One region of the Shewanella sp. 10N.286.52.A9 genome, then DNA from elsewhere that is predicted to be linked to it. Evidence: predicted binding sites of a transcription regulator. Region 1 holds the regulator's gene; each other region holds the start of a gene.
What was found. Region 1 encodes sigma-54, which starts transcription at its own class of promoters, with help from an activator protein. Its sites were predicted from a motif close to GTTGGCACGNNNNTNGNNT; they were not measured.
Positions count from the first base shown of each region.

Region 2: a site for sigma-54 is predicted at 1,194-1,212, ahead of flgB (flagellar basal body rod protein FlgB). Genes of this name have one in related genera too.
Region 3: a site for sigma-54 is predicted at 901-919, ahead of AB4128_RS10945 (CmpA/NrtA family ABC transporter substrate-binding protein). Genes of this name have one in related genera too.
Region 4: a site for sigma-54 is predicted at 981-999, ahead of AB4128_RS07355 (YggN family protein). Genes of this name have one in related genera too.

Region 1 covers NZ_JBFRJQ010000006.1:176,283-178,491, forward strand. The annotation lists gene ptsN (PTS IIA-like nitrogen regulatory protein PtsN) at 1-158, opposite strand, end outside; gene hpf (ribosome hibernation promoting factor) at 161-448, opposite strand; gene AB4128_RS05880 (RNA polymerase factor sigma-54) at 473-1,957, opposite strand; gene lptB (LPS export ABC transporter ATP-binding protein) at 2,162-2,209, opposite strand, start outside.
Region 2 covers NZ_JBFRJQ010000012.1:146,125-148,333, reverse strand. The annotation lists gene flgD (flagellar hook assembly protein FlgD) at 1-318, opposite strand, end outside; gene flgC (flagellar basal body rod protein FlgC) at 343-759, opposite strand; gene flgB (flagellar basal body rod protein FlgB) at 762-1,160, opposite strand; gene AB4128_RS11520 (protein-glutamate O-methyltransferase CheR) at 1,310-2,143, opposite strand.
Region 3 covers NZ_JBFRJQ010000012.1:3,975-6,183, forward strand. The annotation lists gene AB4128_RS10940 (sodium ion-translocating decarboxylase subunit beta) at 1-423, shown strand, start outside; gene AB4128_RS10945 (CmpA/NrtA family ABC transporter substrate-binding protein) at 1,111-2,209, shown strand, end outside.
Region 4 covers NZ_JBFRJQ010000007.1:286,520-288,728, forward strand. The annotation lists gene AB4128_RS07355 (YggN family protein) at 23-853, opposite strand; gene glsB (glutaminase B) at 1,337-2,209, opposite strand, start outside.

The DNA.
Region 1 (2,209 bases):
ATTTTTTCACGTGCTATTAAACTTTCGAAAATAGCTTGTGAAGATAGAGTAGGGTACTGGTCAGCCATTAAATTGCTGATAAGTTCCAGTACCTTTTTCTTACTGCCCGGAGTGGCACAGGTAGTGCACGCCGGCTGCAGGATGGTGCGAAGTTCCATCGTTAGTGTTTAATTAACTTCTCTTTGTGTTTAATTACCTGACGGTCTAATTTGTCTATCAGGGCGTCAATTGCGACATACATATCTGCGTTTTGAGATACGGCAAAAACTTCACCTCCTTTGAGGTGCAATTTAGCTTCGGCAATCTGTTGTAACTTTTGTACATTGAGCACAACGTGAACATTATTGATCTGTTCGAAGTGACGTTCAAGCTTTGAAAACTTAGTTTGCACATACTCACGTAAAGATTGAGTAATTTCGATATGGTGTCCAGTCAGGTTAATTTGCATAGATCATCCTCCAATAACAAAGGCTTATAAGCTTTTGCGTTGGTTTGAGGGAGGGATGAGCATTGCTTCACGATATTTGGCGATCGTACGCCGAGCAACATTGATCCCTTGTTCAGCCAGTAGCGTCGCCATTTTACTATCGCTAAGTGGCTTTTTCTGGTTTTCTGCAGCGACCAGCTTTTTGATAAAGGCTCTGATTGCTGTAGAAGAACACTCTCCGCCATCATCGGTACTTACGTGGCTAGAGAAGAAGTATTTTAGTTCAAAAAGGCCGCGAGGGGTGTGCATATATTTTTGAGTTGTAACCCGTGAGATGGTCGATTCATGCATCTCTACCGCTTCGGCAATATCATTTAATACCATAGGCTTCATGGCTTCTTCGCCGAACTCAAAGAAACCTTGCTGGAATTGAACAATACAATTTGCCACTTTTAACAGGGTTTCATTGCGGCTTTCAATACTTTTAATAAACCATTTGGCTTCTTGTAAGTGACCGCGAATGAATTGGCTGTCAGCTTGATTGGCTGAGCCTTTTGCCATGGCGGCATATTGCTGATTTACGCCTATTTTAGGCATATTATCTGGGTTTAATTCTACGACCCAACGGCCATTCTTTTTAAACACTGTGACATCTGGGATGACGTACTCATCTTTGATTGGAGTAATTTGTAACCCTGGGCGAGGGTTCAGTGTTTGGATAAATTGAATCGCTTCGCGTAAATCATCTTCTTTAAGCTTGGTTTTACGCATTAGTAATCTGAAATCACGGCCTGCTATTAAATCTAGGTGTTCAGATATCAGTAATTTTACATTTTCTATGCAAGGGATTTCGCTTGGGTATTGTCCCAATTGAATCATCAAACATTCGCTTAAATTTCTTGCAGCGACGCCCACTGGATCAAAATGTTGTACACGCTTTAAAACGGCTTCAACCTCATCAAGTTCAATATCCTCAAGACCGAGTGCATCGAGAATATCTTCTGTTGATTGGGTTAAGTAACCTCTATCATCAATTGCGTCGATGATGGCTGTCGCAATGGCGAGGTCATTTTCAGAAAATGGGGTTAAGTTTTTTTGCCATTCTAAATGTTCGTATAAACCTTCAGTCGTTTCACCTTGAAATGGCATATCGTCATCACGGCTTACAGCGCCAGAACCTGAGTTAGGAGAGGCGGTGTAGACTTCATCCCAAGTGGTATCCATTGGTAAGTCTTCAGGCATGGACTCTTTCGTAAGTGACTCTGTTGTATCGACTGATGAGGTGTCTTTTTCTACGCTGACTTGGCTGTTATCGCTAAAATCGGTGTCAGTTTGCTGAGCATTGTCTTTGACTGGTTCTTTTGCTTTGGCAAACTCATCCTCAAGCTCAAGAAGAGGATTTGAGTCAAGTGCTTGCTGAATTTCTTGCTGTAGCTCCAAAGAGGAAAGTTGCAATAAGCGAATGGCTTGTTGCAACTGCGGGGTCATTGTCAGGTGTTGACCCATTTTAAGTTGGAGTGAGGCTTTCATTTACCGCTTATCCCTAATTGAATTTCATCATCGCGACTACAATGTTATGGGTCTAGCACCTTTGTAAGTGTTAGCTAGACTTTAACCGAACTTGGGTTCTACTTTGCCAAAAATTAGCGTTAAGTTTTGAGTCTAGTGTATAACGCTAAAAAGTGGGACTGGTTGGCCGCGAAAATGCCATGCTTGTACACTAAAGAATGCTAACTATAGCTTGAATTGCTCACCTAAGTATACTGACCTGACTTGCTGATT
Region 2 (2,209 bases), on a different contig from region 1:
GTTAAGAATTTCTTCATTCAACTTGGCAATACCGTCAACGGTTGAGAATGATGCCATTTGCGAAATCATTTGATCGTTTTCAACAGGCTTAAACGGATCTTGCATTGATAACTGTTGACTCAATAAAGCAAAGAAATCTGATTGAGTCAGTTCCTGGCTATTAGGTTCAGGTGTTTCTGGCTCTCCTTGTAAGGCCACACTGTCTAAAAATGCATTCCCTGTACTGGCTGTTTCTTGTGTATTGGATGCAATACCAGTACTACTAGCAGATTGAGTCTGTGGTAAAGACTGACTGCTGTAAGGATTAATGAGGCTCATCTTTTACCCCCCACAAAATTCATATTACTTACCCATACGAAGTGTTTGCTGCAGCATAGATTTTGCCGCATCAGCCACTTGGACATTCATTTGATAAGAACGAGAGGCTGAAATCATATCCGCCATCTCTTCCATCACATTGACATTCGGTTTGTAAATAAAGCCGTCACCATCAGCCATAGGATGATCAGGAGAAAACTCCTTTAATAACGGTTTATCACTTTCAACAATGCCCTTAACACTGACACTGTGAGAACTATTTTGCTCATGGCTTGCTTTGGCCATTTCGGCTTCAAAAATTGGATGGCGAGCCTTATAAGTCTGATCAACACTACTGGAAACTGAATCAGCATTGGCAATGTTACTGGCGGTAGTATTAAGTCGCACTGATTGTGCTGACATACCAGAACCCGACACATTAAAAATATTAAATAGACTCATGATTAATCACCTCTAATAGCTTTACGCATGCCTGAGAACTTGCTTTCAAGAAAACCCAGTGACATTTGATATTCCAAGGAGTTCTGCATAAAGGCCGCTTGTTCTTGTTGAGAATCAACGGTGTTACCATCACCTGTATCTGGTTGATTAGGCACTCTAAACTTTACGTTTTCCTGGCTTAACGCTTTCAAGTCGAAATGTTTGTCAGTTGTTTGACTCATCTGTAATCCACTTTGCTTAGCGCGTGCGCTGTTCATTGCTGCGGCAAAGTCGACATCTCGAGCTTTATAACCTGGCGTATTAGCATTGGCGATGTTGCTGGATAGCACTTCAGCCCGTTGTGCACGTATGCCCAAAGAGTATTGATGTATACCTAAACCATTTTCAAAATTAATCGCCATAAAATTGCCTCCACCAGCTAACTGACAGAATTAAAGCAAAGCTTATGCCAAAAAAATTAGATTATTAGAAATGAAATGATAAAAATGAAAATGCCAACGAATGCTGGCATTAATAAATAAAAATATTCAACTATTACAATAAATTATAGTTAACTCTTCTTCTGGTAATATATACCAGGGTTGCACCTAACCATATTGAACTCGTCCGTTAATCCCGAGATAGACTCTGACGCCCCTAAAAACAAAATACCGTTAGGGTTTAAAGCGGCAGCAAATTGCCGCAATATTTTTGCTTTTGCCTCTGGGGCAAAATAAATCAGAACATTACGGCAAAAAATAATATCAAACTTTCCTAAAAGGCTATAACTTTCAAGAAGATTGTGTGCCCTAAAGTTTACCAAACGCTTTACATTATCTTTTACTTTCATGTTACCGGAAGGCAAAGGATCAAAAAATTGGCGCTTACGCTCAGGTGATAACCCTCTAGCTAGGGCTAAACTATCGTATTCAGCATTTTTACAACGCTCAAGCATTGACGGAGATAAATCTGTCGCTTGAATGGTTGCATTACCAGGTAATGCGCCTGGTTTACGTTGCTGGTATTCCAAAATCGTCATCGCAAGCGAATAAGGCTCTTGCCCTGAAGAACAAGCAGCTGACCAAATTTTTAACGGTCTTCCTAAGCGACTGTATTCAGGTAATAACGCATTATTGAGCAACTCGAACGGATATTTGTCCCTAAACCACAAGGTCTCATTCGTTGTCATTGCATCAATGACTTCCGCCCTTAAATGCCTTTCCGTTGGCTTCATCGACCTTTTAACCACTTCTGATAATGACGGCAAATCATATTTACCCATCAAAGGAGCTAATCGGCTTCTTACTAAATATTGCTTGTTGTCACCTAATACAATGCCGCTGTGCTGTTCTAAAAAGAGCTTAAACTGATTATATTCTGCTTCAGCGAGTGATTTATTCGTCACATTTACATCCTATTATAAGAAATGACACTAGCGTCACTTCAGAGTGAACAGGTTACTTTTATTAAC
Region 3 (2,209 bases), on a different contig from region 1:
CTAGGTAACTTAATGCGTGAATGTGGCGTGGTAGATAGATTATCAAGCACTGCTCAAAACGAATTAATTAACATTGTCACTATTTTCCTTGGTTTAGCTGTAGGCTCTAAATTGCAGGCTGAAGAGTTTCTACGTATCGAAACCTTAGGTATTTTAGTCTTAGGAGCTGTCGCATTTAGTATCGGTACAGCTGCTGGTGTGTTGATGGCTAAACTGATGTCTAAAGTCTCAGGTGGGAAGATTAACCCATTGATTGGTGCAGCTGGTGTATCTGCTGTACCTATGGCCGCACGTGTTGTGAATAAGGTAGGTTTAGAGTCAAACCAACAAAACTTCTTATTGATGCATGCTATGGGACCAAACGTTGCTGGTGTACTGGGTAGCGCTGTTGCTGCTGGTGTATTGTTGGCTGTTCTGGGTTAATACCTTGCGTTAACTCTGTTTGTTGTAAATTATATTAAAGCCACTGCTAAGCAGTGGTTTTTTTTGCTAACACATTGGTCATACTGAGCCTGAGTTCATCGCTAGCTCATCGGTTTAAACAGAAGATAGTGCCATCTATTACGCGTCTGTATCAGAGTTTTAGTTTTCTCACTCTCTCGCTCACTCTCTCACTCTCTCACTCTCTCGCTCTATCACTATCTTCACTTAGCATTTAACTCATAAGCCTTTCTTTATTTTCTTTCTTACTCGATTAGCAAGGCTTAAGGGACGTCGATTTATCAGCCTAATCCAATATTAAGGCTTGCATTGCTCCATTGTTGTTCAATCCAAAAAACGACTCGTATTTTATACCCATTTAGGTGCGATTTTATTTATCTTGCACTAAATTAGCACTACCCTTTATAGGTATGTTGGAGGAATGTTTTGAAATTTCTATTTAAAACAGTATCTTAGTAAGTTGGCACGTTAGCTGAATAGTAATGGTCACATATTGGCTGATTATAATTGTATTTTATTTATCCGTTTTTGATTGTTTTTGCTCTTAAACGTGAGAATTAATCATTTTTTAGTCGTAAATTAATTTAAGCAAAGGCGCTTAATTATTCCTTAGGGGGTAGTTAGCGCCTTTTTTGTTTTACCTATTTAACACTTAACAAGGATTTAAAGATGAATTGGAAAAAAGCACTTAAACAGACATTACTGGTGATGTCTTTTTCTGCCGTATTGCCAGCCATGGCTGAGGTCGGGTTTCCAGAAAAGGAAGAACTGACTTTTGGTTTTATTAAATTAACTGATATGGCGCCTATCGCTATCGCTTATGAGAATGGTTACTTTGAAGAAGAAGGCCTATACGTCACGATTGAAGCCCAAGCTAACTGGAAGGTGTTATTAGACGGTGTTATTGATGGTCGCTTAGATGGCGCACATATGCTGGCAGGGCAGCCAATAGCTGCCACTATTGGTTATGGTACTAAAGCGCATATTATTACGCCTTTTTCGATGGATTTAAACGGTAATGCCATTACGGTATCCAATGATATTTGGAAAAAAATGAAACCTAACATCGCTAAAAATAGCGATGGCAAACCTGTTCATCCAATTAAAGCTGATGCGCTGAAACCTGTTGTCGAGGAATACACTGAAGCTGGTAAACCGTTCAAAATGGGCATGGTATTTCCTGTATCAACCCATAACTACGAACTACGTTATTGGTTAGCTGCTGGCGGTATTCACCCAGGATACTATGCGCCTCATAAAGGTGACACTTCGGGCCAATTAGATGCGCAAGCATTTCTTTCTGTAACCCCTCCGCCACAAATGCCATCAACGCTTGAAGCTGGCACTATTTATGGATACTGCGTGGGCGAACCATGGAATCAGCAAGCCGTATTTAAAGGCATTGGAGTGCCGGTTGTCACCGACTATGAAATTTGGAAAGACAACCCAGAGAAGGTTTTTGGGATCACGGCTGAATTTGCTGAAAAATACCCTAACACGACGATTCGTTTAACTCGTGCCCTGATTAAGGCGGCTAAGTGGTTAGATGATAATAACAATGCCAATCGTCCAGCAGCTGTAAAAATCTTATCGCAATCTAATTATGTTGGTGCTGATTACGATGTCATTGCTAATAGTATGACCGGAACATTTGAATATGAAAAAGGCGATAAACGAGCGGTTCCAGACTTCAATGTGTTCTTCCGTTATAACGCAACTTACCCATATTACTCAGATGCGATTTGGTATTTAACGCAAATGCGTCGCT
Region 4 (2,209 bases), on a different contig from region 1:
TTAAAGAGTCACTCAAGGTAAATTACTCATATAACTCGTGATCTAATGTTGCTAATTGGTAATCAGACAACTGAGGGATAGACTGGCGCATCTCACCTTCTATAATCATAAGTTCTTCAAAGTCTTCACAAATCTTTTCAGCTTTCGCTTCGATAGCCTCTGATTGCTCAGCAACTTGTAACTCAATATCCTCGCCCATTTTTTCCATTTTCTTTCCGAACGAGTCCATTTTCTCTTCGAAACTACCGCCTTCTGAAGACATCATTTCAGCACCAAGGGCCATCATAAAGCTGCCCATAGAATTTTCTATCATCGCTTCCATTTCTTTCTCGAAGTCTTCATTAAATGCTTGCTCAATTGATGATTCAGTCGCTCCTAGATAGAATTTATCACCTTGCTGATAAGCAGCTTCATCCAAGCGGCTTTGAATGCTTGCTAACATTTCATCAAGCTTAGCCCCTGTCGCATCACCAAAAATTGGCGTAAGCGCTAAACTCACAGCATCGGTGGCAAGTACGACGACTTCATTAACGAGATCGATAATTTCTGGAACTTGCTTAGATAAGCCTTCAGAATAATCTGACACTAAGTTTTGTTGCTGAGCGTTAAGTTTAATTTTATTACCTTCAACAAATAATTCGCCCATTTCGACACGATATAACTCTTGGCCTTTTTCACTAACGAGTAGTTTTTGCGGTTCTACCGTCACATCATAATTTAAGGTTACATTGCATTGCTGATCTTCAATTGACAGTTTAGCCATTGCAGGGTTGAAGGCGCCAGCTGTAAAAATTAATCCTGATAATGCAATGCCTTTAAGTAACCCTGTGTTGGTATAATTTAACGTTTTCATTAGCCATTTCCTTGCTGTTAAACAAATACAATCTTTCACGACTAGACTGCATTTTTAATAATAAGTGAACCCAAACTCTATTAAGTGACTTAGCGCCAGTTAAAGAACGCTTTACTTAATCCATATAAAGCATACAGCGTGCCAAAATATATAAATCATTATATTTCAAGTGGTTAATAAAATGTTATAGCAATGAATTAGGGGGGATTGCTAAAAAAGTTTACTCAATTTGCGTGAAATTAACCATAAAGTGGTTTATTTCACACATTAATAATATAAGTTCATCAGCGCTTTTCTGCGCCGATAGCAGAATATAGATAGCCTAATTAGAGCAGGTTATAATTCAGCCTTCTTGGGGCTGAAGATTTTGAAACCTAAAGTTTTGAAACCTAAAGTTTTGAGACTGAAAGTATTGAGACTGAAAGTATTGAAGAGGAAATACTTGAAATACGACGTATTGAAGTAAAAAGCATTAAGCCGCTTTTAAAATATCGAGCGGCCTAGAGATTGCGAAAGGTGTTCTAGCATGTGTGTGCCAGCGAGTGAGTTGCCATTTTGATCAAGTTCAGGTGACCAAACACAAATGGACATGTCTCCAGGAATTACAGCAATGATGCCACCGCCTACGCCACTTTTACCCGGCATACCAACTCGATAGGCAAACTCCCCTGCACCATCATATAAACCTGATGTTGCAAGCAAAGCATTCAGCTGACGAGTTTGTACAGGTGTAATCAACTGATGACCTTGTAAGGTTTTCCCTCGATTAGCTAAATAGAACATCGCTTTTGATAAATCCGCGCAGTTCATTTTTAATGAACAGTAATGAAAGTAACTTTTTAATACCGTATCAACATTACCTTCGAAATTTCCAAAAGACTTCATTAAGTAAGCAATAGAGGCATTTCTAGCGCTGAATTTGAACTCAGAGTTAGCCACATTCTTGTCAAAACAAATATGTGAGTTACCACTAAGCTTTCGTACTTCTTCCAACATACGATGCTTAGGGGCGCTTTGTCTTGCTTGAATCAAATCGGCAATCACTAAAGCACCGGCATTAATAAAGGGATTTCGCGGGATCCCGCGTTCTAATTCAACTTGTACAAGCGAATTAAAGGACTGCCCCGAAGGTTCTTTACCTACTCGACACCAAATTTCATCTTCAGAATACAAACTCAACGCCAGAGTTAAACTAAATACTTTGGAGATACTTTGAATTGAAAATGGCTCTAGATAGTCGCCTGCGCCCACAGTTTGACCATCAGCTGTGGTGACTGCTATGGCAATTTTATTCGGATCGACATTACCCAATGCTGGTATGTAGTTTGCGACCTTCCCAGAACCAATAAGTGGCCG